4 regions of the Rhizobium sp. USDA 4016 genome follow, and region 3 is predicted to be linked to each of the others. Evidence: riboswitches for the same ligand, from Rfam matches in the RefSeq annotation. Region 3 holds a riboswitch; each other region holds the start of a gene.
The links. Region 3 has a riboswitch for cobalamin ahead of ACZ9DP_RS02225 (ABC transporter substrate-binding protein). Riboswitches for the same ligand answer to the same signal wherever they lie in the genome.
Positions count from the first base shown of each region.

Region 1: linked by a shared signal. The riboswitch ahead of nrdH (glutaredoxin-like protein NrdH) and the one ahead of ACZ9DP_RS02225 (ABC transporter substrate-binding protein) in region 3 are both predicted to bind cobalamin.
Region 2: linked by a shared signal. The riboswitch ahead of cobU (bifunctional adenosylcobinamide kinase/adenosylcobinamide-phosphate guanylyltransferase) and the one ahead of ACZ9DP_RS02225 (ABC transporter substrate-binding protein) in region 3 are both predicted to bind cobalamin.
Region 4: linked by a shared signal. The riboswitch ahead of bluB (5,6-dimethylbenzimidazole synthase) and the one ahead of ACZ9DP_RS02225 (ABC transporter substrate-binding protein) in region 3 are both predicted to bind cobalamin.

Region 1 covers NZ_JBWCCY010000003.1:255,489-263,405, forward strand. Annotated here, with positions in the region: gene nrdF (class 1b ribonucleoside-diphosphate reductase subunit beta) at 1-103, opposite strand, end outside; gene nrdE (class 1b ribonucleoside-diphosphate reductase subunit alpha) at 124-2,292, opposite strand; gene nrdI (class Ib ribonucleoside-diphosphate reductase assembly flavoprotein NrdI) at 2,262-2,675, opposite strand; gene nrdH (glutaredoxin-like protein NrdH) at 2,687-2,908, opposite strand; cobalamin riboswitch at 3,172-3,396, opposite strand; partial or broken gene ACZ9DP_RS14320 (hotdog domain-containing protein) at 3,598-3,813, opposite strand; gene ACZ9DP_RS14325 (hypothetical protein) at 3,769-3,918, shown strand; partial or broken gene ACZ9DP_RS14330 (5-methyltetrahydropteroyltriglutamate--homocysteine S-methyltransferase) at 3,936-4,580, opposite strand; gene ACZ9DP_RS14335 (hypothetical protein) at 4,579-4,965, shown strand; gene ACZ9DP_RS14340 (hypothetical protein) at 5,765-6,058, shown strand; gene ACZ9DP_RS14345 (pyridoxal phosphate-dependent decarboxylase family protein) at 6,045-7,313, shown strand; partial or broken gene ACZ9DP_RS14350 (amidohydrolase family protein) at 7,549-7,917, shown strand, end outside.
Region 2 covers NZ_JBWCCY010000004.1:1,572,539-1,580,455, reverse strand. Annotated here, with positions in the region: gene cobN (cobaltochelatase subunit CobN) at 1-285, opposite strand, end outside; gene cobW (cobalamin biosynthesis protein CobW) at 295-1,344, opposite strand; gene cobU (bifunctional adenosylcobinamide kinase/adenosylcobinamide-phosphate guanylyltransferase) at 1,349-1,873, opposite strand; cobalamin riboswitch at 2,177-2,571, opposite strand; gene ACZ9DP_RS22905 (chloride channel protein) at 2,736-4,526, shown strand; gene ACZ9DP_RS22900 (cobyric acid synthase) at 4,523-5,977, opposite strand; gene ACZ9DP_RS22895 (glycine betaine ABC transporter substrate-binding protein) at 6,569-7,564, shown strand; gene ACZ9DP_RS22890 (hypothetical protein) at 7,661-7,917, shown strand, end outside.
Region 3 covers NZ_JBWCCY010000002.1:270,886-278,802, reverse strand. Annotated here, with positions in the region: gene repA (plasmid partitioning protein RepA) at 1-58, shown strand, start outside; gene repB (plasmid partitioning protein RepB) at 110-1,156, shown strand; gene repC (plasmid replication protein RepC) at 1,306-2,568, shown strand; gene ACZ9DP_RS02235 (ABC transporter ATP-binding protein) at 3,286-4,050, opposite strand; gene ACZ9DP_RS02230 (FecCD family ABC transporter permease) at 4,047-5,024, opposite strand; gene ACZ9DP_RS02225 (ABC transporter substrate-binding protein) at 5,084-6,124, opposite strand; cobalamin riboswitch at 6,376-6,610, opposite strand; gene ACZ9DP_RS02220 (hypothetical protein) at 6,650-7,864, opposite strand; partial or broken gene ACZ9DP_RS02215 (helix-turn-helix domain-containing protein) at 7,889-7,917, shown strand, end outside.
Region 4 covers NZ_JBWCCY010000004.1:1,732,625-1,740,541, forward strand. Annotated here, with positions in the region: gene ACZ9DP_RS23755 (NAD+ synthase) at 128-1,807, shown strand; gene ACZ9DP_RS23760 (TolB family protein) at 1,828-2,658, shown strand; cobalamin riboswitch at 2,677-2,860, shown strand; gene bluB (5,6-dimethylbenzimidazole synthase) at 2,938-3,624, shown strand; gene ACZ9DP_RS23770 (DUF2865 domain-containing protein) at 3,629-4,714, opposite strand; gene ACZ9DP_RS23775 (NADP-dependent malic enzyme) at 4,841-7,153, opposite strand; gene ACZ9DP_RS23780 (UDP-2,3-diacylglucosamine diphosphatase) at 7,365-7,917, shown strand, end outside.

The sequences.
Region 1 (7,917 bases), on a different contig from region 3:
AATTGCCGGTCAAGCGATTCCAGACTTCGAGATCCTTATCGTCTTCGATGCGGTTCCAGTTAATGGCGCGAACGCGGCTTGCCGGCTCGAATTGCATGGTCATTGTCATCGTCCCTCAAAGATTCAGAGCGTGCAGGAAACGCAGTCCTGAACCTGCGTGCCTTCGAGCGCCATCTGGCGGAGCCGGATGTAGTAGATGGTCTTGATGCCCTTCTTCCAGGCGTGGATTTGCGCCCGGTTGATGTCGCGGGTCGTCGCCGTGTCGCGGAAGAACAGCGTCAGCGACAGGCCCTGATCGACATGCTGGGTGGCGGCCGCATAGGTATCGATGATTTTCTTCGGCCCGATCTCGTAGGCATCCTGATAATAGTCGAGATTGTCGTTGGTCATGAAGGCGGCCGGGTAATAGACGCGGCCGATCTTGCCTTCCTTGCGGATCTCGATCTTCGAGACGATCGGATGGATTGAGGAGGTCGAGTGATTGATGTAGGAGATCGAGCCCGTCGGCGGCACGGCCTGCAGGTTCTGGTTATAGAGACCTGAAGTCATCACGGACTGCTTCAACGCGAGCCAATCTTCCTGCGTCGGGATGGCAATACCGGCCTTCTCGACGATGTCGGCGATGCGCTCGGTCGCAGGCTTCCATTCCTGCCCGGTATATTTGTCAAAATACTCGCCCGAGGCATATTTCGAGTTCTCGAAGCCCTTGAAACTCTGGCCCCGCTCGATTGCCAGCCGGTTCGAGGCACGGATCGCGTGATAGGTCACCGTGTAGAAATAGATGTTGGTGAAATCGATGCCTTCCTCGGAGCCATAGAAGATGCGTTCGCGGGCAAGATAGCCGTGCAGGTTCATTTGGCCGAGGCCAATGGCATGGCTTTCGTCGTTGCCATTTTCGATCGAGGGTACGGAGGAGATATAGCTCATGTCGGAAACGGCCGTCAGCGCCCGGATCGACATCTCGATCGTCTTGCCGAAATCGGGGCTGTCCATCGCGGCGGCGATATTGAGCGAACCGAGATTGCAGGAGATATCCTTCCCCATATGTTTATAGGAGAGGTCGTCGCCGTATTCGCTCGCCTCGCTCACCTGTAGGATTTCCGAGCAGAGGTTGCTCATGGTGATGCGGCCGGCGACCGGGTTGGCGCGGTTCACCGTGTCCTCGAACATGAGGTAGGGATAACCACTCTCGAACTGGATCTCGGCGATCACCTGGAAGAAGTCCCGTGCCTTGATCTTCTTCTTGCGGATGCGGCCATCGGCGACCATCTCGCGATATTTTTCCGTGACCGAAATTTCGGTGAAGGGCACGCCATAGACCCGCTCCACGTCATAGGGCGAGAACAGATACATATCCTCGTTGTTCTTCGCGAGTTCGAAGGCGATGTCGGGGATGACGACGCCGAGCGACAGGGTCTTGATGCGGATCTTCTCGTCGGCATTTTCGCGCTTGGTATCGAGGAAGCGCATAATGTCCGGATGGTGGGCATGGAGGTAGACGGCGCCCGCCCCCTGCCGCGCGCCAAGCTGGTTGGCATAGGAGAAGCTGTCTTCGAGCAGCTTCATCACGGGGATGATGCCGGAGGACTGGTTCTCGATCTGCTTGATAGGCGCACCGGCTTCGCGGATGTTGGTCAGCGACAGCGCCACACCGCCGCCGCGCTTGGAGAGCTGCAGCGCCGAATTGATCGAGCGGCCGATAGACTCCATGTTGTCCTCGACGCGCAGCAGAAAGCAGGAGACGAGCTCGCCGCGCTGTTTCTTGCCGGCGTTGAGGAAGGTCGGCGTTGCCGGCTGGAAGCGGCCGGAGATGATTTCGTCCACCAAGTCATGGGCAAGCTGCTCATTGCCGCGCGCCAGGGCCAGCGCCACCATGCAGACACGGTCTTCATAGCGCTCCAGATAGCGCTTTCCGTCGAAGGTCTTCAGCGTATAGCTGGTATAATATTTGAAAGCGCCGAGAAACGTCGGAAACCGGAACTTCTTCGCATAGGCGTGATCGAAGAGATCACGCACGAAATTGAACGAGTACTGATCCAACACCCCCTGCTCGTAGTAACCTTCGGTCACCAGGTAATCCAGCTTCTCCCGCAGATTATGGAAGAAGACGGTGTTCTGGTTGACGTGCTGAAGGAAGTACTGCTTGGTCGCCAGCCGATCCTTGTCCAGCTGGATCTTTCCCTCCTCGTCGTAGAGATTCAGCATCGCATTGAGCGCATGATAGTCCAGCGCTGGTTCAGCCGCCTTCGTGTCCGGCGCCTTCACCGCGCGTTCGAGAATTGCCGTGTCCAAAATCGTTCCAATCCATATCTGACGTTGACGACATCTTCTTGCGTGCCGATGAGCTCGAACCTGTAGAGATACGGCACTCCGCACCTTTGCGAGATGAGGTCGCCGGCGAACCCGAAGGTCGCTCCGAAGTTGCTGTTGCCCGAGGCGATGACGCCGCGGAGATTTGAGCGGTTTGCCGCCTCGTTGAGGAAACGGATCACCTGTTTTGGCACCGCATTCTTGCCGCCCTCGCCGCTATAAGTTGGCACGACGAGAACGAACGGATTCGCCGTCTCAAGGCCGGGTTCGCCACCAATCGGAATGCGCTGCGCTCGCAAGCCCAGCTTCTGCACAAAGCGATGGGTGTTTTCCGAGCGGCTGGAAAAATAGACGAGCCCGCCCATCCCAGCAGCCATCAAGCCAGAGCGCTGATCATGTCCGGGCGGAAGCCGGCCCAATGCTGCTCGCCGGCGACGACGACGGGAACCTGGCGATAGCCGAGACCCTGTACGAGCTCGTAAGCGGCAGAGTCGGTCGAGACATCGATGATCGTATAGTCGATGCCCTGCCGATCAAGCGCGCGGGTCGTCGCCGTGCACTGGACGCAGGCAGGCTTGCTGTAGACGGTGATGCTCATGGATATCCTCGCCTGTTTGATGGACATAAAGAGTTTCTCGGACATCCGCCGAGTCTGTGCGACAGGAATTCGAAAGGAAGGCAGGCACGATCGCTTGCCGGGCAGTGCTATAGGCCCGGCATTCGCGACGGTGCGGATCAGAACGCATGGACATAGACTTCACCCGAAGTGATAAGCGGGAGTTTCGGGGAAACGATGATGAACGATGATGGCGGCCGTTATGCCGCGATGGGTCATCGTTCGCCATCCGGACACCCCGCCCGTGGACGTTTTTGATCGAGGCAGGTCTCCTGGCTTGCGGGTCGCGGCATTGTTCTCGCCTTCCCGAGGCCTCACGCTCTCGGTGGCTTTGTCGAACGAATGCTCGCCGCTTACAGTTGCGGGGGCAGCTCCGGCATTGCTCGGCCCATCATGGACGTCACGCACCGGATTCCCGTCTTAGCTTCCGATCCTTGCGAATCAAAAGAACCTCGTACACAAGATATAGTAGACGAGGTTTGAATATCGTCAATCCCTATGAGTGGTCGCCGCTGAATTTCCGGGAATGAGTGCGACAGGGCGACGATGGTCATCGACGGCGACCATGAAGAAGTGGCCGCGCGCCGCAAATGACGCTCGCTCGACAGTACGTCCTCCGACCACAGTGCGACTTCGACAGTTATCGATGAACGCCCCATCCTCACGATCTTGGCCTGCGCCTCGACAATTTCGCTGGCGGCAATCGGCCGCTTGAAGTCGATCCGCTGCGAGGATGCCAGAACCGCCAGCCTGCCCGAACGACGGGAGGCGGCCACGAAGGCGTCCTTGGTCATAAAGGCAAGCGCTTCGCCGCCGAACATCTTGCCGACGCTGTTGGACTGATGGGCAAAAACCATGTCGACCATCTGCAGATCGTCATGGTGCATCTCCACGATCCCGTGGGGAAGCGCCGGCAGGTTCCAATCGCGACGATGATCCTCTCCGGGGATGGCCACCATATGGAAACACCAGGCGTGCCCCGCCTCCCCTGACGATGGAAACTCTCGCTTCACGCCCTCACAACCCGCTTGTCGTCGCGAGCGAGGCCATGCCGCAGTACTTTGGCCGCAGCGACCATGTTCACCAGCGCCGGACGGACCTCCTCCCAGTTCCTGGTCTTCAGGCCACAATCGGGGTTGACCCAGAGCTGGTCATCGGCCAGGCGCTGACGTGCGAGAGACAGCAGGTCCGTCATTTCCTGCACGTCGGGAACGCGGGGCGAATGGATGTCGTAAACCCCGGGGCCGATCTCGTTCGGATATTTGTAGTTCCGGAACGCGTCGAGCAGTTCCATCTTTGAGCGCGAGGTCTCGATGGAGATGACGTCGGCATCCATCGCCGCAATGGCGCCGATGATGTCGTTGAATTCCGAATAGCACATATGCGTATGGATCTGGGTCCGGTTGGCCACGCCACCCGAGCAAAGGCGGAAGCATTCGACGGCGCAATCGAGATAGGCCTTCCAGTCCTTGTGCCGGAGCGGGAGACCCTCGCGCATCGCCGCCTCATCGATCTGGATCATCCTGGCGCCCACCGTCTCCAGGTCGGTGACCTCGTCACGAATCGCCAGCGCGATCTGCCGGCACGTCTCGCTGCGGGCAATGTCGTCGCGAACGAACGACCAGTTCAAGATGGTCACTGGACCGGTCAACATGAACGTCTCGCTCGCGATCCTCGCCTTCGCCATGACGGCCGTGATCCGGTACCGCGCCAATGACGGGGCGCCCCAAAAACGACCGCGGATTGCCCACCATCAGGATTTGATCTGCTGGTCTATCAAGGTGGTCCGGCGCATCGCCATCGGACTCGCCCAGCGCCGCATGACCCTCGCCTACGTCATCGCATGGTCATGCTGGAGACGCGCCCATCAGGCGGCTGCTTGCAGGCGCGTCTACCCGGATCACCATGAGCAGCCGCGCTGCGCCAGAAGCGCCGCCCGGAATGTGCAAAGCTGCATGATAGCGATTACACACGTTGTCGGCTTTAAGACAATATGTCGGATGGAGACACTGCGCTGTAGGCTGATCCTGTTGTTCTGACATGGTTTTCTCCTTGGCACGGCAATTGCTCGGGCAAGGGCAACGACCTTACGCACCAGAGGCGGCCGATGGAGCTTGATTATGTACGCTAATTCGACAAACCTGCGTCCCTGCGCGGAGGGACAGTTTCCCACCGATGCAATCACCCAGGAATTGCTGCAGTTCGCCCAGACACGTGAAGAATGCCAATTCGGCCTCATCTTTGGATCCTATGCAATAGGGAAACGTGGGCGAGATATTGACGTTAAATTCTTTGTGTCTGGCGATGTAAGCGCGCAGTGTAGATCTGCATACACGAGCTTTGCGCAACGTATAAACCAGAAAATAGGTGCCCCACCACTAACGCATGAAGATGTACCATTCGAACATAAGGTCGTTCTTCCCGAGCGTATAATAGAGAAGGCCTTAGATCTGGTGGCTTTCAAGCGTAGTGACGGTTTCGTCATTCCGATGGTCGAATTCTCAGAGTCCTTTCTCCGATCCGAGCTATGCCAAATGCGCGCAGTATTGAGCGCCATAACCACCCCGCACGTAGTACTCGTGGATCGTCGAGGTGCATACGAAAATATAGCAAGGAGAGCGGCGAGGTCGGTAAACGAGTTGATTTCGAAAGTCTATGGCTTTGACTATCGAGACGAGGACGAATTCTTTCGATGCTTGACTGGACAGGTCGAAGGACGTCGCCCGGTTGAGCATCTCGGCTACAAACCATCTCCGGAACATAAGCAGTGGCTGCGAGAACTGATGCTTTGGGCGCATGGATAAACAAACTTGTATAAACCCTACGGAAGGACGACGCATGGAGGGTATTGACCGCGGAGGCGAGCGATCTGTTCGCACCGTCGAAGAGAACTACGATCTGGTCGCCGGGGCGGATTTGCTTCACAGAACGCTCGATCAATGCATTGCTTTCAAAAAGCGCCCCGAGGCTGGGTACGTTCACGGTCCTCATGAAAGCGCGCGATTAAAGCGAATGTACGTACGGCAAGCTCCTGTCCGAGGCTGCAGTTTTGAAGAGCTGGAAGATGAAATTCAGGTTGTTTTGAGAGAATTCCTTCAATTTTTCCTCGCCGAATTTCATGGGCTTCCCTGATGCCGGCAACAGTGTTGCGGCTTTGTCGGGCGCTTTGGTTGAGGCGCTAGCACAGCAGAATATGAACAACTCGACGTTTGCCGCGAAGGCCGCGACTTTCGTGGAAGTGGCGACCGTTTGTTGGCTTCGTAGATTGGCGCAATTTCCTGAAACCACGGAAATGAAGTCGGTCTTGGACGTAGGAGGAGTGGCAGTCACAGGAGGCACGATGGCCAATCTGTATGGCATCCTCATGGCCAGGAAACGTTTCAATCCCACGGTCTCGAAAGATGGGTTGCGCCGAGACAAGAAAGTTAGAATTCTGATCCCGGGCGGCCTGACGCACTATTCCGTGGTGGGAGCTGTCGCTATATCGGGTTTGGGTACTGATGCCATCCTTCCGGTGCCTACACGGGACTACCGATACGACCTCCAAGAACTCGATCGCATTCTACGCAATTGCTTGGCTACCGACGAGTATCCTATCTGCGTGGTAATCAACGCTGGGGATTCACGGACGCTTTCAATTGATAACATCGATGGCGTCATCGATTTGGTGAAAGAGCACGCGCCCGACGCATGGATCCATGTAGATGCGTGCCATGGCGGCCAGTTGCTGTTCAGCAAAGAGCGGCGTAGTCGCCTTCAAGGAATTGAGCGTGCGGATTCGATTTCCCTGGATCCGCATAAAGTCCTCTCAGTCCCTTACACGTGCAGCTACTTTCTAGTTCGCGACACTTCTGAGTTCGTCGGGTTTTGCACCTCTTCCACCCTTGTTATGGACGACCCTTGGTCATTGGGGCAGCTGACCCCAGGGATTGGGAGCAAGTCCTTTTCAAGTCTGAAGCTATATTTGCACATTAACAAACTTGGGCTGGAAGGAATGGCTACCTTAGTGGACCAGCGTTGCGCGTTAGCCGAGCAATTTTATCATGATGTGGAAGCGGACGGTGCGTTCCAAACTCTGCTCGGAACACCCGACATTAACTCTGTTCCATTTGTCTACGTTGGGCATGGTGGATCGACTTCCACGCTAGACGAAGTCTCCAGATTAAATCGGGCTATATACGCGCGGATGAGCGAACTAGGCAAATTTTACTTCCATGGGTTCTTGCTGAAGAACGACTCTCGAAAGTTGAAATGTGAGCCAACAGGCAAGCTATTCTGCCTCCGATTTATGTCAGGAAATCCAGAGATTACGCCGCATACGCTTCAGGCAGCCTTAGAGCACATTAAAACAATAGGTCGCGAAATTGTCAGCAAGGGTACACTATGAGGATCTCATTTCCGACTGTGCGGCCCCCATTGTCCCGTTACGTCTAGACCCGCGACCCTGACGGGGTTCATCGATCCGGTAACTTCCATGCGATTTCGCGTATGGGCAGCCGTAACAAGGTCCATGTCGCATCCCAGATCGGCCGCTTGGGATCGGATTCGTCTCGGTCTACCAGATCACCGACACCCCGATCATCCGGTTGACCGGCATCGAGATGAAGCTCGTCCCGCTCGACGTCACACATCTCTTCAACGCCATGAGTGCGCTTGGCCATCGCGAACCCGGCGTGGTCGGCGCGCGCTTGGCGATCAGCTCGCTCCACGCGGGATAATCGCTCACTTCGATCCTGCGGCAATGGGCATCGCCATTCGCGGCAAGCATGGTCCTGGACGAGTGTTCGTGGTGACAGACGCAATGTCGACGATCGGCACTGACATGGCGCGCTTTATTTTGAACGGACGTGAGGTATTTCGAAAGAGCGGTCGGCTGACGCTTGCCGACGACACGCTCGCCGGCACCGATATCGACATGCTTTCCTCTGTCCGTTTCGTGCGCGAAACCCTTGGGCTGCCACTCGAGGCGTCTCTCCGCATGGCATCTTCCT
Region 2 (7,917 bases), on a different contig from region 3:
CGCGTAGTGGAAGTAGCTCGCGCCCCCAAGCGCCCGGACGATGATCAGCTTTGCGCACCTCGCCGTGCGCTCGACATAGGCATCGACGGACATTGGGTGCTTGAGGCTCATCAGGCTGGCGAGCCGGAGCGTGAAAGGCCTTCCGCCTTGCGCGTGAGCCGCGGCGATCGCCGCAAGCTCCGTATCCGCCGCAGACAAAAACAGGATATCGGCGGGCGATTGGCCGAGGTCGATCGCCTCGTCGCCGTCGCTGATCGTTCCTCTCTGGGCAAGAAGCAGATGCATGGCCGAGCCTTAGACGAGTGCCTGGATGGCCTTGCGGACGGTGTTCTGATCCATCTCGTGCAATCCGATCACCACAAGCCGTGTGCCGCGCGCTTCGCCCGGCGCCCAAGCGCGGTCGAAATACTGGTCGATACGGCTGCCGACGGCCTGGACCTGCAACCGCATCTGCTTACCCGCGACATCGGCAAAGCCCTTCAAGCGCAGAACATCGTGCTCGGCAATCACGCCTTTCAGCTTCTCGGTGAAGCCTGCCGGATCGTCGATCGGGCCAAGGTCGACCACGAAGCTGTCGAACTCGTCGTGATCGTGCGGCGTGCCGTCCTCATGCTCCAGCTCGTGATGAGACTTGCGGTTGCCGATGTCCTCTTCAGTACCGATGCCGAGGCCGAGCAGCACGCTTGCCGGAACCTCGCCGTTCCTCGCCTCGATCATCGCCGGCTTGCGGGCGATGCGGGAGGCCACTTCGTGGCGCACGCGGCTGAGCCCTTCGCCGTCAAGGAGATCGGTCTTGTTGAGCACGATGAGGTCAGCGCAGGTCAGTTGGTCCTCGAAGAGTTCTTCGATCGGGCTTTCATGATCGAGCGAGGCGTCGTCTGCGCGGCGCGCATCCACCGCATCGTGATCGTCGGCAAAACGGCCGGCCGCGACGGCCGCGCTGTCGACGACGGTGATGACGCCATCGACGGTCACTTCGCTGCGGATATCCGGCCAGTTGAAGGCGGCAACGAGCGGCTGCGGCAGGGCAAGGCCGGAGGTTTCGATGACGATGTGATCCGGACGCTGGGCGCGCTCGAGAAGCTTCGTCATCGTCGGAATGAAATCGTCGGCAACGGTGCAGCAGATGCAGCCGTTGGTCAATTCGATGATATCGTCCTCAGTGCAGTTTTCCGCGCCGCAGCCCTTCAATACATCGCCATCGACGCCGAGATCGCCGAACTCGTTGATGATCAGCGCGATCTTCTTGCCGCCAGTGTTGGAAAGCAGGTTGCGGATCATAGTCGTCTTGCCGGCGCCGAGGAATCCGGTGATGACGGTTGTGGGGATCTTCTGCTGGCTCATAGGTTCAACCCTTCATTTTCAGCGGCAAACCGGCCGCGATGAAATACACTTCCGCGGCTTCCGCCGCTATCATCTGGTGCAGCCGTCCGGCATGGTCACGGAAATCCCGGGCCATGCGGTTCTCCGGCACGATGCCGAGGCCGACTTCATTGGAAACGATGACGAGCCGCGCTCTTGCCTTCGGCAACCAAGCGGCAAGTGCTGCGAATTCCGCTGCCATGTCGCGCTCCTCCATGATCAGATTGGTGACCCAGAGCGTCAGACAATCGACGAGGATCGCCCGGCCCTCGCGGTCGATAATGGAAAGACGGGGGACGAGCTCCAGCGGCTCCTCGTGCGTCGTCCAGAGTGGGCCGCGATCGGTTTTGTGGCTCTCGATCCGCTGACGCATCTCCTCGTCCCAGGCCCGGCCCGTCGCGACGTAGTGGCGCTCAAGCCCGCTATCGGCAATCAGTTGCTCAGCAAAACGGGATTTGCCGGAACGCGCGCCGCCGAGGACGAAGGCGGTGCCGCATGTGGGATGAGTCATCTGGAGGCCTGCGGCGTAAGAAACGGCGCTGCCGAGGTATGGCGCAGCCAACCCTCATTCCTGTGCTTGTCACAGGAATCCTTGGGCGCGGAAGACCCCCTCGAGATGGCTGTTTCATTCACGGCGCGGACGCGCCGTGGCGGGTTTCTTGTGACAATCCTCGGGTTAAACCCGAGGACAGGAATGCGGGAAGTCGAAAGTGCGGTGTCCCGCAAAGACGCCACAAAATGCGGCATGGAATTCCATCGTTCAGCCATGACAACCTCCGTGCTGGCAGCGGGGAACAATGCCCCAGAATGGGCTCTTCGCCCGGCACGCATGGCAGGTCTCCTGGCTCGCGGGTGTCGGCCGACCGGGGCGACCATCTAAGGTCGCCCCTGATCGCGCCAGTGGATCTTCCTCGCCTTCCCGGCTGCATTCTCGTGAAAAGGCGGACGATTCGTAGAAATAGAGGCGTCCTGCCCCGGCTGATCACAATGCATTTCCAGTGGCTTTTCCGGCGCCCCAGCCACTTCACCTGATCCGCAACATGCGAAAGGAGCCGTGAAATGGCCTGAACGCCGGACGGAAGACCCTGACCGCTCTACAGTCGCGGGGTCGGCTGTGATGGAGACGCCCGGCTTGGGTCCGTCCCTTCACATTCCCTTTTCATCCGGAACGGCATCTGCCGTCCCGGAACCATCCGTAAGTATATTCATCGTTAGGCAAGCCGCCTTCCGAAGTCAATTGCGGGCACCCAAATGAAACCGGCGGCGAACAGCTTCCAATTCGCGGTGCCTTTCGCGCCGGGCTTTCGCCACATTTCGGGAGCAAGCGCCCCTCTCGCCCTTGACGCTGTTGGCCGCCACCTAGTTCTTTGCATATGCTCACGAAATTGAATTTCCCGCGCCTCTACCGGCTCTACCGCCTGCTCGACGCCGGGCGGCTTCGTGCGCTTGCCCGCCGCAGTGAAATGGGCATGGTCTTCGCCGGGATCGCCGTCGGCGTGACGTCGGGCCTGGCTGTCACCGGCATGAGCCTCCTCTCGCGCGAGCTGCATCGCTTGATCTTCGGCATCAGCGACATCGAACGGCTGAGTTCATCGCAGACAAACGACAAATTCCTGCTTCTGATGGCGCCGGTCTGCGGCGGGATGCTGCTCGGCCTTCTGTTTTTCATTCTCGCGCGAACCCGCAAGAAGCCCATGGTCGATCCCATCGAAGCGAACGCTTTGCATGGCGGACGGCTGTCGCTGACGGATAGCATCATCGTCGCCGTGCAGAATCTGGTTTCGAACGGCTTCGGCGCCTCCGTCGGCCTCGAGGCGGGCTATGTCCAGCTCGCGGCGGGTATCGCCTCCAAGCTCGGACTGAAGCTGCAGCTCCGCCGTGCAGACCTGCGCGTCCTTGTCGGCTGCGGCGCCGCCGGTGCGATCGCCGCGGCCTTCAACGCACCACTGACAGGCGCCTTCTATGCATTCGAGCTCATCATCGGCACCTACACGATCGTGTCGCTGACGCCGGTCGTCGTTTCCGCGCTCGTCTCGACGCTCGTCGCGCGCCTGCTGGCGGGAAGCGATTTCATGATCGATGTCGGGGAGTTCGGCACGGTGGTTCCGGCTGATTATATCCCTGCCCTGTTGCTTGGCGCCTTCAGCGCCGGCGTCGGCATCCTGATCATGCAGGGCGTAGCCTTCATCGAGGAGCTGGCGCGCAAGAGTTCGGTTCCGACGCCGCTTCGCCCGGCGCTCGGCGGCATCGTCGTCGGCCTTCTGGCGATGATTACGCCGCAGGTGCTTTCGGCGGGCCATGGCGCGCTGCATCTGAACCTTGGCCGTGATGTTGCCGTCCCGGTCCTGGTCGGTCTTCTCCTGCTGAAATCCTTCGCATCGGCGATCTCCATCGGTTCCGGCTTCAGGGGCGGCCTCTTCTTCGCCTCACTCTTCATGGGCGCTCTGCTCGGCAAGCTTTTCGCCTATGCTGCCCCCTATTTCGCCCATGCGACGCTGACGCCCGTGATCTATGCCGTGGTCGGCATGAGTTCGCTCGCCGTTGCGGTCATCGGAGGGCCGCTGACGATGACGTTCCTGGCGCTCGAGATAACCGGGGACTTTCCGATCACCGCGCTGGTACTTGCGGCCGTCATCACCTCGTCGCTCGTCGTGCGCAACACGTTCGGCTACTCCTTCGCGACATGGCGTTTTCATCTTCGTGGCGAAAGCATCCGCAGCGCCCATGATGTCGGCTGGATCCGCAATCTGACGGTCGACAAGCTGATGCGCTCGGACGTGAAAACGGCGAAGGTCAGCATCACGATTGATGATTTCAAGAAGGCCTTCCCGATCGGATCGAGGCAGCGCGTCATCCTCGTCGACGACTCCGACAAATATGCCGGCATCGTGCTCGTTCCGGAAATCTACGCGAGCCCGGTTGCCACCGACGACGAGGGCAAGGATCTGAAGGATTTCATCCGCTACCGGAACGACTTCCTGCAGCCGCAGATGAACGCAAAGCAGGCGGCGGCGATCTTCGACAAGACGGAGAGCGAAGCACTCGCCGTGCTCAACAATCTGATCGAGCGCCGCGTCGTCGGCCAGCTCAGCGAAAGCTATACGCTGCGCCGCTATAGCGAAGAGCTCGACCGCAGGCGCCGCGAGGTCTCCGGCGAAATCTAGCCGAGAAGCCCGGCCAGCCAGCCTTTGTCGAGATGGGTTTCGAGTTCGTCCGCGACCTCGTCGAGCGCCTGGTCGACGCTTTGACGGTAGCTCCGCCGTTCGCCGGATAGGCCGAAGCTCTCGAGAAGCTTGCCGCGATAGGCATCGCTGCCGAAAAGGCCGTGCAGATAGGTGCCCATGATCCGGCCGCCAGCAGATACAGCGCCATCGGCCACACCGTCGATCACCGCTGATGGCCTGGCGCAGTCCGGCCCGGTCGTGACGCCCAAATGGATCTGGTAGCCGGCAAGCGGAACGCCGTGTTCGGCCGAGACCGCCAGGCTGTTCCGCACGGTCTTTTCCGGCGCCATTTCGGTCTCGACATCAAGCAATCCGAGACCCGGTGTCGCAGTGCTCGCCCCCTCGATGCCGAGCGGATCGCGAACCGTGCGCCCGAGCATCTGATACCCGCCGCAGATGCCTATGACGCGCCCGCCACGCCGGATGTGCGTCTCCAGATCGCGGTCCCAGCCGGCAGCGCGCAGATCACGGAGGTCGGCAATCGTCGATTTCGACCCGGGCAGGATCACCAGCGCTGCATCGCCCGGCAGCCGGTCTCCCGGCTTCACGAAGACGAGCTCGACATCGGGCTCGGCACGCAGAGGATCGAGATCGTCGAAATTGGCGATGCGCGGCAGAACCGGTACGGCGATCTTCAACGCACCGGAGGCGCCCCTGGCGAGGCGCTCCAGCACGACGGAGTCCTCCGCCGGCAAGCGGGCGGCGGCCTTCAGCCAGGGCACCACGCCGAAACACGGCCATCCGGTGAAGCGATTGATCGCTGCGTTGCCGTCATCGAAGAGCGAAACATCGCCGCGGAACTTGTTGATGATATAACCGGAAATCATCGCCCGGTCGTCATCCGAAAGGATCGCGTGCGTGCCGGCAAGAGAGGCGATCACGCCGCCACGATCGATATCGCCCACGAGCACGACTGGCACCTTGGCGCGGGTGGCAAAGCCCATATTGGCGATATCGCCGGGACGCAGGTTGATTTCGGCCGGCGAGCCCGCGCCCTCAACGATGACGAGATCGGCGCCTTCCGAGACGATCGCAAAACTCTGCAGGACATGTTCAAGAAGCAGCGGCTTTAACCTCTGGTAGTCACGGGCCTTCGCCTGCCCGAAGACCTTGCCCTGCACGATGATCTGGCTGCCGTTTTCGGATTGCGGCTTGAGGAGAACCGGGTTCATGTGTATCGACGAGGACGTGCGCGCCGCAAGCGACTGCAGCCACTGCGCCCGGCCGATCTCCCCGCCGTCATCGGCAACAGCCGCGTTGTTCGACATATTCTGCGGCTTGAAAGGCTTCACCTTGAGGCCGCGATTGGCCGCAAGCCGGCAAAGCCCGGCAACGAGCACCGTCTTGCCGACATCCGAGCCGGTTCCCTGCAACATGATCGCCTTGGTCATGCGATGAGGCCTACAACGCGGCACGATCCGCGGTCAATCGTCTGTCCGAAATGCGAAAACCGCGCGGGCTGGCGGGCGCGCGCGGTTTGCCGAAAACTCTGGCGTATTCGCCAATACACGGCGAAACTCGTATTCTCCGGGACGCACTACCTGATCCGGAGAAAGCGGCGGTTGTCCCCCGCCGTGGTTCAACTGATAGCGTGACATTCTTACCGGAGTGTTATTGCGGAACTCAGCAATGGTGGATTTTGACCTTTTTTGACATTTTACCGATTCTCGATCCGCATGCAGTTCATTGAGGTCAAGCTCGATGCAGACTTTCGCTCGTGGATCAGTGGGAATATTAGCTCATTCAAATCAGTCGTTTAGCTCAAAAAAATTCGGCCGCAAGCGGATTTCAATTGCCATGTCAAAGGCGTAGGCTGGGATGTAATCGGAATGTCCCAGGCCGGCGATCGCGATGCAAAAAAACGCATGGCACCTGAAATTGCGACGGCCAAACTGCTGCATGCATTCATTGAACGAACGCATTGGGCGGTTAGTATTACATCCAAAAGCTGCATGTCAGCATCAAAAATCGGGGAACGAGCGATGAAGATCATCCTGGCTTGGCTGTTTATTGCCGTATGTCTCGTCGCCGGCGGCCGCGCCGCGCAGGCTGATTGCGGTAATGTTTCGATCGCGGAGATGAGTTGGGCCTCGGCGGCGATTGCCGCCAATTTCGACAGCTTCATTCTCAAAAACGGCTATGGATGCAATGTCAGGACCGTGGCCGGCGATACCGTGCCCACTTTTGCTTCGATGGATCAGAAGGGCGAACCCGATATCGCACCGGAACTCTGGACCGCGTCCGTCAGGACTCAACTCGAGGCGGCAGTGAAGAGCGGGCGCCTGATCCAGGCCTCCGAGATTTTGTCGGATGGCGCAATCGAAGGCTGGTGGATCCCGAAATTCATCGCCGATGCAAATCCCGACATCCGCTCCGTACAGGATGCCCTGAAACGGCCAGACCTCTTCCCCGCGCCGAAAAATGCCGCCAAGGGCGCCGTCCACAATTGTCCGCCGGGCTGGAGCTGCCGGATTTCGACAGCCAATCTCTTCAGGGCCTTGAACGGCGAGAAGGCCGGTTTCGAGCTGATCGACAGCGAAAGCCCGCAAAGCCTGGACGATTCGATCGGCGCAGCCTTCGACGCCAAAGTTGGCTGGCTCGGCTATTACTGGGCACCAACGGCGATCCTCGGCAAATACGACATGACACGGCTCAGTATGGGTGTCAGCCACGATAAGGCGGAATGGCTGGCCTGCACCTCGGTCGAAGGCTGCGCGCGTCCGCAGCTTAACGCCTATCCCGTCTCCCAGGCCTTTACCGTCGTCACCAAGGCCTTTGCCGACCGTGCCGGTCCGGAACTCGCCTACTTGCGCTCCCGCACCTGGGACAACAACACCATAAACGACATTCTAGCGTGGCAGGACGAAAACCGGGAAAGCAGCGAGAACGCCGCGCTCTATTTTCTGCGCAACTACCCCGAACTCTGGACACGGTGGATGCCGGCTGACGTCGCGGAAAAGGTGAAGGCCGCTCTTTGAGCAATTCCAGCCTCGCGTAGGCTATCGCTCCTAGGCTGACGGCATATTCTAGTCAAACGACTGCCGGGCCAATGGCAGCAACGCAATGGATGACCGATGACGCCAGCCGCTTCCTTTCCCGATCGCGACACTGTTGCCAGCAAATTTGCAGGCGCTTCCGAAGCGGACAGGTCGTATCTTGCGCTGCTCATGGAAAATGCAGCGCAGGACGACAGCCTGATCGACGGCTTGCATCGGTATCTGGATGTGGCCGCGGCTGCGCCCTTTCTCAATTCACTGAAACTTGAAAATACCGGAATGTGGGTTGGTGAAGCCGCGCCGGCGCGGCTTCAGATCCGTTTGACCGAAGCGGC
Region 3 (7,917 bases):
GAGCGCCGTAAATGGCGAAATCGCCGAGCTCATCCATAAGGCATGGGGGCGCAGATGACGGCGCACCGATTGACAGCAACCAACCGTTCAACCGCCAGGAGGAGAAAGAATGGCACGTAAGAATATCCTCTCGGGCCTGATGGACGATTCCAAGAAGTTTACTGCCGTAAACAGCGAGCCCGTAAACGACCCCGATAAGCAGCAGATGAACTTCAAGGGAATTGGCGCGCTCGGTGCCGTTACCCGCAGTATCGATGCCCTTGCTGCAAGGGCTGACGCTGCGCGCGAAATCGAAGAAAGGCTCGCCCATGGCGAAACCGTGATTGATCTCGACACGGCACTCATCGAAGATTCCTTCGTCAGCGATCGTCTCGGGCACAATGATGAGCAGTTTCAGGAATTGGTGGAAGCCATCCGCCTGCGAGGGCAGGATTCACCCATTCTTGTCCGCCCGCATCCGGAAAAGGATGGAAAGTTCCAGATCGCCTTCGGCCATCGCCGCGCGCGCGCTGCCAAGGAACTTGGGCGGCCGGTTCGCGCCGTCGTCAAGAAGCTTGCCGATCGTGATCATGTAATTGCCCAGGGACAGGAAAACTCCGCACGCGCGGATCTCTCCTTCATCGAACGGACGATGTTTGCCGACAAACTCGACAAGCTCGGCTTCGATCGGGAGACGATCATGGCAGCGCTCAACGCTGACAAGACGACCATCTCCAAGATGCTGTCGGTCACCCGGCGCATTCCGGCCGAGATTCTTTCGGCAATTGGCGCAGCACGCGCAACCGGCCGCGACCGTTGGCATGACCTTTCGGCGAAATTCGAAGAAGACAACGCTGCCGAGCGGGCGATGCTGTTTATCGAAACGCCAGCCTTTGAAGCTGCCGAGCCGGATGCCCGGTTCGACATGCTTGGCGCATTCCTCAGCAAAAAGCCGGCATCAGCCGTCCAGACCGCAACGCCGTCCTCGGCCGTGACCCAGTGGCAGCACAGGGACGGCTCCGTCAAGGCGAAGATCAAGGATGACGGGAAGCAATTCACCATCGCGCTGAGGGCAGGGAAGGCGTCGGCCTTCGGCACCTATATCGCGGATAATCTCGATCGGCTCTACGAGGCGTTCGAGGATAACAGGACGACAGGAAAGAACGGAGATCATTAGCAAAAGAAAAGGCCCCCGAACGTTGCCGTAGCGGAAGCCCTCTCTGATCTAGACACCCAGAGAATCACATTTCCGCACAACATAGTCAAGAGTCTCCGGCACCTATTTTCGGTGAGCTGATATCTTTTGCCTTGAAGAAGGCGAAGAAAATGGAAAGCGGAAGTGTGACGACGCCTTTTGGGCGGCGGCCGATGACACTTGGCATGCTCGCAAGTCAGGTCACCAGCCAAAAAATTGAGCCAGGCGCCTCAATCGATAAATGGAAAATCTATCGTGCGCTTTGTGAAGCCAAGCCTCTGCTCGATATATCCGACAGAGCGCTCACGGTATTGAACGCGCTTTTGAGCTTCTACCCGAAAGGCGAGCTTGCTGCAGATGACAGTCTTGTCGTCTTTCCCTCCAACACGCAGCTCTCGCTTCGCTGCCATGGCATGGCCGAGCAAACGATCCGGCGGCATATGGCCGTCCTCGTCGCTGCCGGCCTCGTGATCCGCAAGGACAGCCCCAACGGAAAGCGCTACGCTCGCAAGAACCGCAATGGCGGGATCCACGAAGCTTTTGGCTTCTCACTCGCCCCTCTGCTTGCGCGCGCCTGCGAAATCGAACGCCTGGCCGCGAAAGTCTCTGCCGACCGCCTCTACATCCAAACGCTCAAGGAACGTCTCACGCTCACCCGCCGCGACATCTCAAAGCTTGTCCACGCAGCGATCAGTGAAGAGCTTCCCGGAGACTGGCAAGCGGTCAACACACGCTTTCACGATATCCTGAACCAATTGCCGCGCGCAGCTGGTGCCCATGCGGTTGCGTCCACCTTGGATCTCCTCGACGCATTGCGCGATGAAATCGTCAAGCGACTGGAAATACAAATTAAAACGGACAATCTGAGCGCCAATGACTCACAAAATGAGCGGCACATACAGATAACAGAATCCGAATCTAATCTTGATTCTGAAGCCGATGTTGAAACTGGAACCCCTGAGTTGACTGCAGTAAACTCGCCAATGATCGATCCGGCAAACGACAGCGACACTGAACTCCGTCAACCTCAGGCAAGAACCAACACCGTATCGACGATATTTCCGCTCTCCCTCGTCCTGCAGGCATGCCCGGAAGTGCGTAGCTATGGTCCTGCCGGAACTGTCAGAACCTGGCAGGACCTCATTGCCGCAGGAGCTATCGTCAGTTCAATGCTTCATATCAGTCCCTCAGCATACAGAGACGCTTGCCGTGTCATGGGTCCGCAAGCTGCCTCAGCCGTGCTGGCCTGCATTTTCGAGAGGTCGGGGACGATCAATTCAGCCGGCGGTTATTTGCGCGACCTCACGCGGCGCGCCCAACGCGGCGAGTTTGCGATCGGATCGATGTTGATGGCGATTGCAAGGACACGGGAACATCATGACGCCCATCATTGAGTTGACTGCAGTAAACTCACACTTGACCGGCCCAAAACGACAGCCCCGCAACCTTCGTCAACCGACGCCGCATCCACGTTACTTTGGCTCTTCCTCGTTTGCCGGCACGCCCAACGCTGCGCGTTACGGCCCGGTCGAAACGATCAAAGCCTCGTAGGACATAATGCCCGCCGACGCGCTGATCGGCCAGACGCTGCAATCAATACTTCAGATCCAACCATGCTGCTTCCTCGGGTCTGCAATAGGCAAGTGTACCCGCCTCCTTGATGCGGCAGGAGCGATCAACGGAGCCGACGGTGCGACCCTAAACAGCCTGAGGCACCTGATGGAGTTGCGATAGGATCGAAATTCGGAAGTCCGGCAGGGGTCGAGAAGCCGCAGGAGGCGCGTCACTCGTTTAAGCCCGAGAAATCAAGGCATCGCAAGGCCTGAAACAGGGGCCGCAGTGACCGAACGAAATGTCGTGATTGTTTCCGTTAGATGTTGAATAGTCTGTGATAACAAACTGTTAGAGATCGACTAAACTTGATCTGATCTCCCGGAAATCATGCTGCTATGGTACCTAAACGGCGCCTTATGGTCAAGGAAAGCATGTCGTCCAGCGCCGGAGATCGGCAAGATGCGACATCGAAGTATCCTTGCGGCAAAACCGTGCGGGATGGATGGACAGGTCGGCGCCAGCCTGGAAGCGGACATCGCTTCAGACGAGGGCCGTCCTTAACGGGTGAGATATTGGATGTAATGCCTGCCGTGAACCGCCGACTTCTCGATATGAGCCCGAACCCCGAATACATCCCGAACGAGCTCTTCGGTCAGAACCGCTTCGGGCGGCCCGGCAGCAACCACGCGGCCGCTATGCAGGACGGCCAGGCTATCGCAGAACATTGCCGCCAGATTGAGATCATGCAATGCGATGACGCTGGTGACCGGAAGCGTCGTGACGAGATCCAGCAGCTCCAACTGATGCTGGATGTCGAGATGATTGGTTGGTTCATCAAGCAGCAGTTCGGTCGGCGTCTGCGCAAGGGCGCGAGCGATGTGCGTGCGCTGACGCTCCCCACCTGACAGTGTGCGCCACAGCTGTAAAGCCTTGGCCGTCATGCCGACCTGTTCCAGCGCCGCATTGACGGCGTCTTCGTCCGTCCTATCCCAGGGGGAGAGCGCGCCTCGATGCGGTGTTCGCCCGAGGCGGACAACATCCTTTACCGAAAGGTCCGCATCGGTTGTCGCTTGCTGTTCGACCAGTGCGATACGCTGGGCAATCTCGCGACGCGCCATTGTGCTGATATCGCTCTCGCCCAGTCTGATGACGCCGCTCTCAACCTGCCGCAGCCGGCAGATGAGACGCAGCAGGCTCGACTTGCCAGAGCCATTGGGTCCGAGCAGACCAAGCGTCTTGCCCGGCGCAACATCAAGGCTGACGCCATCGACGATCACTGTGCTGCCGGCGCACCAGGCGACGTTGCGCATCGATATACTCATACCGGCCTCCTTGCCTTGTAGAGGATGAGGGCGAAGACAGGCGCGCCGAAAAGTGCCGTGACCACGCCAATTGGAAGCACCTGCTGCGGGATGATCGTGCGCGAGACGATATCGGCAAGTACCATGAAGATCGCCCCGATCAACGCTGTTGCCGGCAGTAACCGCTCGTGAGCGGGTCCGACCAGAAAGCGCGCCGCGTGCGGAATGACAAGACCAACGAAGCCGATCGAACCGACGATGCTGACGACGGCAGCGGTCATCACCGCCGTCAGTCCAAGAAGGGTAAGACGCACGCGCCGCACCGGTACGCCGAGCGCTGCGGCAGAGTCCGTACCGAAGGCAAAGGCATCCAGCACACGTGCGTGAAGCATGCAGATAACAAAGCCGCCGCCGGCAATGGGGGTAACGAGAAAAACATCCGTCCAGCGCACGCCGCTGAGGCTGCCGAGCAACCAAAACATGATACCCCTTGCCTGCTCGGCATCGGCCGAGGTCGTGACGATGTAGGACGTCAACGCATTGAAGAGCTGCGAACCAGCAACGCCTGCCAGGATGATCCGATCGGCGCCGCCGCCTGCGCCTGCGGCCAAAAGGGAGACGAGACCGAAGGCTGCCACCGCACCGAAAAAAGCACCGGTGGAAAGCGTCAGCACGCCGGACCCGATGCCGAGGATCATGATGGCGACCGCGCCGGTCGAGGCGCCCGCCGAAATGCCAAGCACATAAGGTTCGGCAAGCGGATTGCGAAGCAGGGCCTGCAGCATGGCGCCCGTCATCGCAAGAGCCGCGCCGGAACTTGCAGAGACCAGGGCGCGGCTCAGCCGATAGTCCCAGATGATACCCTCATGGATCGGCTTGATTGCGAAGGAGGTGCCGAACATTCGATTGGCAATAGCTTGCGCAATCGTCCGCAGCGGTATGACGATCTCGCCGATCGACACGGCGAGGCCTATCGCCAATGTCAGTGCGGCCATTGAAAGCAGGGACAAGGCGGCAAAGCCGCCCCATCCGTTACGTTGCCCGGCGTCTTTGCTCACTTCGCCAGTCCAAACTGCCGTATGGCTACTGCAAGCGTCTCGATGCCGTCGACAAGGCGGATCGATGGGCTCATTGCCTGCGAGTCCATGACGACCACCTGCTTCTTTTCCACAGCGCTGATCCTGCTTGCCACAGGATCGGTGTTCAGAAACGTAAGCTTGATGGCCGGATCGTCGGCCACGTAGCGGCGACGATCCATCCCGGCGATGACGATGATTGCGGGATTGAGGCCGGCGACCGTTTCCCAGCCGACCAACGGCCATTCCTCGTTCGTGGCAATCACGTTCTTTGCCCCAAGGGCCTGCATGATATAGGCGGGCGCGCCGTTGCGGCCGGCCATGAAGGCTTCCCCGTCGACTTCCTTGCTGGAGAACCAGAATACGACCGGGATATCCCTTACCCTTGCCCCGGCAACGGATGCAATCGCCTTATCCTCACGTTCCTTCAGCCTTGCGACCAATGCCTCGCCGCGGTCCTGAACGTTAAAGATCGCGGCAAGTTCGGCGATCTCCTGATAGATGACCTCGGTCTTCAGCATTTCCTTGCGGACACCATCACCACCCGTCGTATTATCCTTGGCGGCGCAATCGGCCGGCGCGACATAGGTGTTGATGCCAAGCTTCGAAAACTGATCGTAGGTTCCAACCGAGCCGTTCGGGCCGACATGCCACTCGAACTCGGCAGCAACCAGGTCGGGGCCGGTTCCGACCACCGCCTCGAAGCTCGGATCATTGTCGGCGAGCCGCTTGATTTTGCTGTTTTCCGCATCGAATTGTTTGAGCACTGGGCTGAACCAGACAGCCGTGCCGGCGATGCGATCGGCAAGGCCGAGCGACAGCAGGATTTCGGTCATCGCCTGGCCGATCGATACCACCTTGTCCGGCACTCTATCGAAGGTGATGGATCGGCCGCAATTGGCAATTGTCAGGGGGTAGGTGGTCGAAGCGGCAAAAGCAGGTGCAGAAATCGCTGAGGTTGCCAATACCGCGAAGGCAAGGCGCAGAATGAACCGCCGAAGTTTTGGATCGGATGACATGAAAACACTCATAGGGAATTGAGGATGCGTCGGCACGGCGGCCTGATCGCTTCGATGTTGATGGGAAACGCTTAAGGTGGTCACCGGCCATACGCGCGGGCGAGCCGTCCGGCACGACGGGCTTACCTGCAGCGACTATGGTTTATTGAAAAGAGCGATCTGTTCCGTCTCACGCGGAAGGGGGCTGCGCCGATTAGGGGCGTCAAAAGAAATCATCTCGTCTCCTGTTCCGGGCAACCCCGCCCGTTCAATTGGATCTCTCTTTGACGGCAGGTCTCCTGGCTCGCGGATATACACCGGACCATCTGCCTTCCCATGAGAACGAGCTCACAGTGGCATGGCGCTTGGCGCCACGAGGATGATCGGCAATCCGCTTACAGTTGCGGGGGCAGCCACGGTCTTGGTCCCTTTTTGGGTCGTCCGCACCGTGTTCCCTATTAATCCCCTCGGAGTTTACTTCGGGGAACCGTCGCGCTCAGTTATGCCGAGCGCAACCGTCTCGTCAAGCCGTTGAGACAAGAGCGATCAATGGACGGCGCCTGATCCCCCGACGGCGACGATGCCGAAAGGCAGTCCCTCAACTGGAAGGGTTCGAACCTCTTTCATGGTCTCAATATCGATCATCCGCACAACGCTATGGCGAGGATCGGTGATGGCAATCTGATCGCCTGCAACTGCGAGCCGGGGGCGCGGATCGCGCCAGTGACCATCCTTGCTGTAAGGCTCGGTGACGCTTGCCGACGTCGTGATCTGACCGCTTAGAACGTCGACAAGATGCAATTGCCCGTCTTCGGTCAGTACATAGGCATTCTTGACCCGCGTAGGATCGAGCGCGAAATCGATACGTCGGGTCGGCAGGTCGACCAAGCGATACGGTTCGGTGCCGTCTGGGTCGATCAGGGCAATCTTGTCCTCGCCGTAGTTGCCCAGGAAAAATTGCATCGCCTTGCTGCCGAGCAAGGTCGTCACTTTTCCCTTCGGCAGCTTGTCGCCATATTCCAGCATTTTAAGTTGCACGGTTTGCTCCTTGCCAGGGCGGGCAATCAGGACACCTTCCTCGCAGCCGAAGGCAACGAGCTTTGCCGAGAAGGCTTCTCCGTGCAGCGCCGTGCAGGGCGTGACGTCGCCGACCTGTCTTCCGTTTGCGCTTAGAACACGTAGGCCCAGACGTGGCGGCAGTTCATCCGGTTTGGTTTCCGCCTTGGTATCAGGAACCGAGACCAGCATATTCCGCCCCATGGGCACGGCGACACCATGGTGAGGTGCCGTCGCGTCTATAAGCTTTTCGGATGCTGCGCCTTCCAGAAGACCTTCTTCGGAAACGAGCTTGGCTTTGCCTTCCCGATCGTAAAACAATACCACGTCGTCGCCATGCATGACGGCGTGGACCGGCCGTTTCCCGTCGAGTGTGGCTTGCAGCAGCAAAGGTGCGGATGTTTCCAGATCGCGATGCTCGCCATGGTCGGAAAGCGTCACACCGGTTTTGATCACCTGGACGGTATTAGCTTCTGATTGAACGGCAAAAACAGTCTGGCCGGAATGACTGGCGGCCAGCGCCGCATAACCCTTTAGCCCAAACTCGCCGATCTGCTCACCGGTCTTGACGTCGAATGAACGAACCATGGGAGCCGTGTGGTCGGCGATGAACAGGCGCCATGTCTGCTTTTCCTCTTCAGCGGAGGCCGGATTCACCAAGAGGCTTGCTGCAAACGCTCCGGCCATCGTCAATCTGGGTATCATCGGAAATCCCTTTTCTGATATGTAATAACATTACACGCTCTAGCGGAGTTCCA
Region 4 (7,917 bases), on a different contig from region 3:
GAACGCTAGATGAACCTTTCGGTTTCCCGGCTTTTCCCTATGGTTTGAGTTTTTCGCCCGGCAGACCCCGCGGCTTTTCATGGCGCGGGCAATTGAAGCGGCGGGCGGCCCGCGCTAAATGGATGACATGACACAGGAAAACGCTCCTTTGAATACGCTCCAGATTGCCGTTGCCCAGTTGAACCCGACAGTCGGCGATGTCGCCGGAAACCTCGCCAAAGCTCGTGAGGCACGCGCCGATGCGGCCCGCCAAGGCGCGGATCTGCTGCTTCTGACGGAGCTTTTCATTTCCGGTTATCCGCCGGAAGACCTCGTGCTGAAACCGGCCTTTCTGAGGGCCTGCCTGAAGGCGGTCGAGGACCTCGCGGCCGATACCGCAGACGGCGGCCCCGGCGTCATCGTCGGCTTCCCGCGGCAGGGAAAGACGGGGCGGCATAACTCGGTTGCAGTTCTCGACGGCGGCCAGATCCTGGTGCTGCGTGACAAGATCGACCTGCCGAACTACGGCGAGTTCGACGAGAAGCGCGTCTTTTCCGAAGGATCGATGCCGGGGCCGGTGAATTTCCGCGGCGTGCGGATCGGCGTGCCGATCTGCGAAGAGATCTGGAACGATCTCGGCGTCTGCGAGACACTCGCCGAAAGTGGCGCCGAAATCCTGCTGGTGCCGAACGGTTCACCCTATTATCGCGGCAAGGTCGACGTGCGCCATCAGGTGGCGCTCAAGCAGGTGATCGAAACCGGCCTGCCGCTAATCTTCGCCAATCAGCTCGGCGGGCAGGACGAACTCGTCTTCGACGGTGCGAGTTTCGCCTTCAATGGCGACAAATCGCTGGCCTTCCAGATGAGCCAGTTCGAAACCGCGCTGGCGGTGACGACCTGGAAGCGCGGCGAAAACGGCTGGCGCTGTAGCGAAGGCCCGATGTCACGTATTCCCGAGCCCGACGAGGCCGACTATCGCGCCTGCCTGGTCGGTTTCCGCGATTATGTGAATAAGAACGGCTTCAAGAATGTCGTCCTCGGCCTTTCCGGCGGCATCGACTCGGCGATCTGCGCGGCGATCGCCGTCGATGCGCTCGGCGAGGAGCGCGTCCGAACGGTGATGCTGCCATATCGCTACACGTCAACCGATTCGCTGAAGGATGCGGCCGACTGCGCCAAGGCGCTCGGATGCCGCTACGACATCGTGCCGATCGAGGAGCCGGTGAAGGGCTTCACCTCGGCGCTCTCGCCGCTGTTCGAAGGAACCGATAGCGGCATTACCGAGGAGAACTTGCAGAGCCGGGCGCGCGGCACGATCCTGATGGCGATTTCCAACAAGTTCGGTTCCATGGTGGTCACGACCGGCAACAAGTCGGAAATGTCGGTTGGATATGCGACGCTCTACGGCGACATGAACGGCGGCTTCAATCCGATCAAAGACCTCTACAAAATGCAGGTCTATGCGCTGTCGCGCTGGCGCAATGGTCATGTGCCGCCGGAAGCGCTGGGGCCGTCCGGCGAGGTGATCCCGCAGAACATCATCGACAAGGCGCCGTCCGCCGAGCTTCGCCCGGACCAGACGGACCAGGATTCGCTACCGCCTTATCCGGTGCTCGACGACATCCTCGAATGCCTCGTCGAGAAGGAGATGGCGGTCGAGGAGATCCTCGCGCGTGGGCATGATGTGGCGACCGTCCACCGCGTCGAGCATCTGCTCTATCTCGCCGAATACAAGCGCCGGCAGTCGGCTCCGGGCGTGAAGATCACCAAAAAGAACTTTGGGCGCGATCGCCGCTACCCGATCACCAACCGGTTCCGCGACCGGTAACCCAAAATCTGGGAGGATGCATGCGCAGTTCGGTCGAGATCTATAATATCCGCACCGGGGAAAGCCGGATTGTCGTCCAGACGGAAAAGCTGATCGAGGCGCCGAATTTTTCGCCCGATGGCGCCTATATGCTGTTGAATGGCGACGGGTTGCTTTACCGGCTGCGGCCGGACGGCTCCGGCGGCCTCCAGCAGGTCGATACGGATTTTGCGACGCAGTGCAATAACGATCACGGCATTTCGCCGGACGGGACACAAATCGTCATTTCGGACAAGACGGAATTCGGCAAGTCGGCGATCTATATTCTGCCGGCGGCTGGCGGGACGCCGCGGCTGATTACCGACAATCTGCCCTCTTATTGGCACGGCTGGTCGCCGAACGGGAAGGAGCTCGCCTATTGCGGCATTCGCGACGACGTCTTCGACATTTATACGATTTCCGTCGATGGTGGCCCCGAAAAGCGGCTGACGCATGGCGAGGGGCGAAACGACGGGCCGGATTATTCGGCCGACGGGAAATGGATCTACTTCAACTCCAGCCGCACCGGTCTCATGCAGATCTGGCGCATCCATCCGGATCGAACCGGCCTGGAGCAGGTGACGCACGACAATTACGGCAACTGGTTTGCGCATCCTTCACCGAAGAACGACAAGGTGCTGATCCTTTCTTACGATCCGGACGTCTTCGATCATCCGCGCGACCTTGATGTGCGGCTGCGGCTGATGGACATAGACGGCGACAACCTGACTACGCTGTTCGAGCTCTTCGGTGGGCAGGGCACGATCAATGTACCCTGCTGGTCACCGGATGGTGACGAATTTGCCTATGTGCGTTACTTCCCGGAGGCTTGAACGAGGCGCCGACTCAGGAGATAGAGACTGCCGTCAGGTGCCTGCATCCAGCAGGAGAATCGGGAATCCGGTGAAGGACCGGAACGTGCCCAACGCTGTGAGGCTGACGCTTGCTGCAACAATGGCCACTGGCATCTGCCGGGAAGGCCGCAGAAAGCGGGTGACGCCAAGTCAGAAGACCGGCCTGGCAAGATAGACCGAACCGCGCGGACGGCGGCGAGGTTTTTGACGCTTCCCGCGCTGCGGTGCGGGTGCTCAAGCATTGTTGGGGATTTAACGATGCAACTTGATCCTTTCGCCCGCGCGCTGGTGCCGGCCGGCGAGTTCTCCGAACACGACCGGGCCTCGGTCTATAGAGCCATCGAAACGCGCCGCGACGTGCGCGACCAGTTTCTGCCCGATCCTCTGCCCGACGATCTGGTGTCGCGGCTGCTTGGGGCAGCGCATGCCGCGCCGTCGGTCGGTTTCATGCAGCCCTGGAATTTCATCGTGATCCGCGATCCGAAGGTGCGCCAGGCCGCGTGGCAGGCGTTTTCGCGCGCCAACAAGGAAGCGGCCGAGATGTTTGAAGAGGAGCGGCGGGATATGTACAGAAGCCTGAAGCTCGAAGGCATCCGCAAGGCACCGCTCAGCATCTGCGTCACCTGCGATCCGGACAGGGCAGGGCCGGTGGTCATCGGCCGCACCCACAATCCGCGTACGGATGTCTATTCGACCGTCTGCGCCGTGCAGAACCTGTGGCTTGCGGCCCGGGCCGAAGGCATCGGGGTCGGCTGGGTCAGCATCTTCCACGATGCGGATATTCGGGAACTGCTCGGCATTCCGGAGCGGATCGAGATCGTCGCCTGGCTTTGCCTCGGTTATGTCGATCAGCTTTACACCGCGCCGGAACTGGCCGTGAAAGGCTGGCGACAGCGCCTGCCGCTGGAAGAACTGGTCTTCTCCGACCGATGGGGAAGCCAGTAACGCGTCAGTTCTGCTGCGGCTGCGGTCCGGGCGTTGCGGGGTTCTTGAGATCGATCGCGCCCTGATCGCCGGCGAGAAACTGCGGACCGACCTGGCGGACTTTGCTATTCGCCGGGTCATAAGGGCGGTCCGGCACCTGCGGCTGCGGGGCAGGTGTGGACGCGGCGCCCGATGGCGGCTTCGTCTTGATACTGGTGATCGAGCCTTTCCTCGGCGGTTCGCTGATCGCCTGATTCTTGCGCATGTTCTCGTAATAGGCAGAGAGATTGCAGAAACAGGAGGACTTTTGGCCGGGCGCGCGGTTCTTGTAGGCAAAGGCATTCTGCATGGCGCTGTAGGGCGCACCGGTCGAGGCCGAGATCATGTTTGCGGCTTCGGTATTCGAGATGTCTTGATAGAAAAGCTCCGTCTCGATACCGGGGCACATTTTCGAACACGTCGCTGCGTCGCGGTTGAAATCGATCGATGTTGCATTCGTGGTGATCGGGAAGAAGCCGCCGTCGCAGGTGCGCACGCACATGGTGCTGACATGCGACATGAGCTCGCCGCGCGGCACGCCATATTGCATGTCGCCGTGTTCGCCTTCTCCAAGCGGAATGAAGGTATCGCTCCGCATCGCCTGTTCTTCGGGACTTGGTGCCGGCGCATAGGCCTGCGGATCCGGCGCATAGTCGAGTTCGTCGTTGCAGCCGTTGTCTTCGAGCGCCGCCATCAGCTCGCGGCGCACGCGATAATCGGCGCCGCCCTGATTGCGCAGTTCGTTGCGCCGCTCCTGCAGGTATCGAATGTTGTCGACCATGCGCGCCTCGGACTGCTGCAGCTCGCTGCAATAATCCGCATTCTCGCCGCCGATCACGACCATGCTGTCCATCGAGCAGCCGTAGCCGCGAAGGTCGTTGCGGACTTTACGAAGCTCGAGATTCTGCTCGGCGATCGCGCTCGCATATTGGCGGACTTCGGGGCCGTTGCCGATGACATGGGGCAGATCGGCGATGCGGCCGCGCAGGTCGTCGCAGATCGCATGCGTCTGCGCGGCAGCAGGCGCGGCCAAGGCAAGCAGGATCGCAAGGGTCAGGTTTCGGCGTTTCACGGCATCATCCCGCAGCAAGGTCAGGCCAGAGCACGGCGTGACATTCGCCGCATCCCGGCTTTCTAACCTGCTTCCGTTAACAAGCTGGCGACGCAATTGTAACGCATTTTCGCATTTTGCGACAACTTACGCCGGCTGAGAAGCCTCGACGACGGCAAGCGCGGCCATGTTGACCACGCCGCGCGAGGTGACCGAAGTCGACAGGATATGCGCAGGCTGTGCGGTCCCCAGCAGAATCGGGCCGACATGGAGCGCATCCATCATGGTGCGGACGAGGCCGAGCGAGATGTTGGCGGCATCGAGGTTCGGGAAAAGCAATAGGTTGGCTTCGCCGGCAAGCGAACTATCCGGCATGGCGCGCTTGCGCAGCGCTTCCGACAGTGCAGAACCGGCTTGCATTTCACCATCGACCTCCAGATCGGGGGCTTGTTCGCGCACGAGCTGCAGGGCATCGCGCATCTTGCGTGCACTCTCGGAGTTTCGGGAGCCGAAATTCGAATGGCAGATCAGCGCGGCCTTCGGCGTAATGCCGAAGCGGCGAACCTCCTGGGCCGCGAGAACGGCGATCTCGGCGATTTCCTCATGTGTCGGATTGTAGTTCACGAAGGTATCGGCGAAGAAGACCGGCCCTTTCTGGGTGATCAATAGGCTGAGACCGGCGAAGGTGCAGGCACCTGGCCGCTTGCCGATGATTTGGCCGACGTCTTTCAGGTGGCGGTCGAAGCGGCCTTCCACGCCGCAGATGAGGGCATCCGCCTCGCCGCGCTTCACCGACAAGGCGCCGATAACCGTGTTGTTAGTGCGCACGATCGTGCGGGCGGCTTCCGGATTGATGCCGGCGCGGCCGACGAGGGCGAAGTAGTCTTCGACATAGTCGCGGTAGCGCGGGTCGTCTTCGGGATTCACCACGGCGAAATCGATGTTCGGGCGAATGCGGATGCCGAACCGCTTGAGGCGAGCCTCGATGACCGAGGGGCGGCCGATCAGAATCGGCTCGCCGGTCTTTTCCTCCAGCAGAACCTGAGCCGCGCGCAGGACGCGCTCGTCTTCTCCCTCCGCGAAGATGACGCGTTTCTTCTCAGAAAGCTTGGCGCTGGTAAAGATCGGCTTCATGACGAAGCCCGAACGCCAAACGAAGCGGTTCAACTGATCGAGATAGGCGTCGAAATCGGCAATCGGCCGCGACGCGACGCCCGTCTCGGCGGCGGCTTTGGCGACAGCCGGGGCGATGCGCAGGATGAGACGCGGATCGAAGGGCGAAGGAATGAGGTAATTCGGACCGAAGACAGGCGTCTCGCCGGAATAGGCGCGGGCCGCGACGTCCGACACTTCCTCGCGGGCAAGCCCCGCGATGGCCTTGACGGCCGCCATCTTCATTTCTTCGTTGATGGCGGTGGCGCCGCAATCGAGCGCGCCGCGGAAGATATAGGGGAAGCAGAGGACGTTGTTCACCTGGTTCGGGAAGTCCGAGCGGCCGGTGCAGATCATTGCGTCCGGGCGGGCGGCGCGCGCGAGGTCTGGCATGATTTCAGGGGTCGGATTGGCGAGAGCCATGATGAGCGGCTTGTCCGCCATCTGTGACAGGAGGTCGGGCTTCAGGACACCGGCAGCCGAAAGGCCAAGGAAAACATCGGCGCCGCCGATATTGTCGGCGAGCGTACGCATCTTACTTTTCTGTGCATAGACAGCCTTCCATTCGTCCATCAGTTCGGTGCGGCCTTCATAGACGAGGCCTTCGATATCGTGGACCCAGATGTTTTCGCGCTTCGCGCCGAGCGTCACCAGGAGGTTGAGGCAGGCGAGTGCTGCGGCACCCGCGCCGGAGGCGACGATCTTCACATCCTCGATCTTCTTGCCGGCAAGTTCCAGTCCGTTAAGGATCGCGGCGGCGACGATGATGGCCGTGCCGTGCTGGTCGTCATGGAAGACCGGGATCTTCATCTTCCCGCGAAGCTGGCGCTCGACCTCGAAGCATTCCGGCGCCTTGATGTCCTCGAGATTGATGCCGCCGAAGGTCGGCTCCAGCGAGGCGATGGTGGAGACCATCTGGTCGACGGTGGGGGCCTCGATTTCGACGTCGAAGACGTCGATGCCTGCAAACTTCTTGAAGAGAACGGCCTTGCCTTCCATGACGGGCTTGGAGGCGAGCGGGCCGATGTTGCCGAGGCCGAGAACCGCTGTGCCGTTGGAGATGACGGCGACGAGATTGGCGCGCGAGGTATAATCGGCCGCCGTCTCCGGATTGTCACGGATGGCAAGGCAAGGTGCTGCGACGCCGGGCGAATAGGCGAGTGCCAGGTCGCGCTGGTTGCCGAGCGGCTTGATCGCCTGGATTTCAAGTTTGCCGGGACGGGGATAACGATGGAAGAAAAGCGCCTGTTCGTCGAGGTTTCCGCCTGTCTCGTTCTTCTCCGTCTTGGATTTTTCCTGATGATCCATTGCCGTCTCCGCTGCCGCACTCACATCTTTTGAAGACTTCTCCATACATCAATCGGCTGGAAGGGACAGTCAGAAATTCGCATCCGGGCGGAAAACTCGTGAGCGCTGCGATGCGCCAATTCGCGCATCTGTCATCTTCCTGAAACACGAGTCTGATTTTGGAAGGCGAGATGAACGATAGGACGCAGGCAAGATGCTTGTGAAAGACAATATGGATACTCGACACTTCCGTACTCTGTTCATTTCCGATGTGCATCTCGGCTCGAAGGCGGCGAAGGCGGACTTCCTCCTCGATTTTCTCCGCTACCACGACGCCGATACGATATTCCTCGTCGGCGACATCGTCGACGGCTGGCGACTGAAGCGCAGCTGGTACTGGCCGCAGGTCTGCAACGACGTCGTGCAGAAGCTGCTGCGCAAGGCCCGCAAGGGCACGCGGATCGTCTATATCCCGGGCAATCACGACGAATTCCTGCGCGACTTCCCCGGCATGCATTTCGGCGGTATCGAAGTCGCCGAGCGCATGATGCATGACGGCGCGGACGGCAAGAAATACCTGATCCTGCATGGAGACGAGTTCGACGTCGTCGTCCGCAATGCCCGCCTGCTCGCCTATCTCGGGGACTGGGCCTATGACACGGCGATCAAGATCAACGTCGTGCTGGCCGCGATCCGCCGCCGCATGGGCATGCCCTATTGGTCTTTCTCCGCCTGGGCCAAGCTGCAGGTGAAGCATGCCGTCAATTTCATCGGCGAGTTCCAGC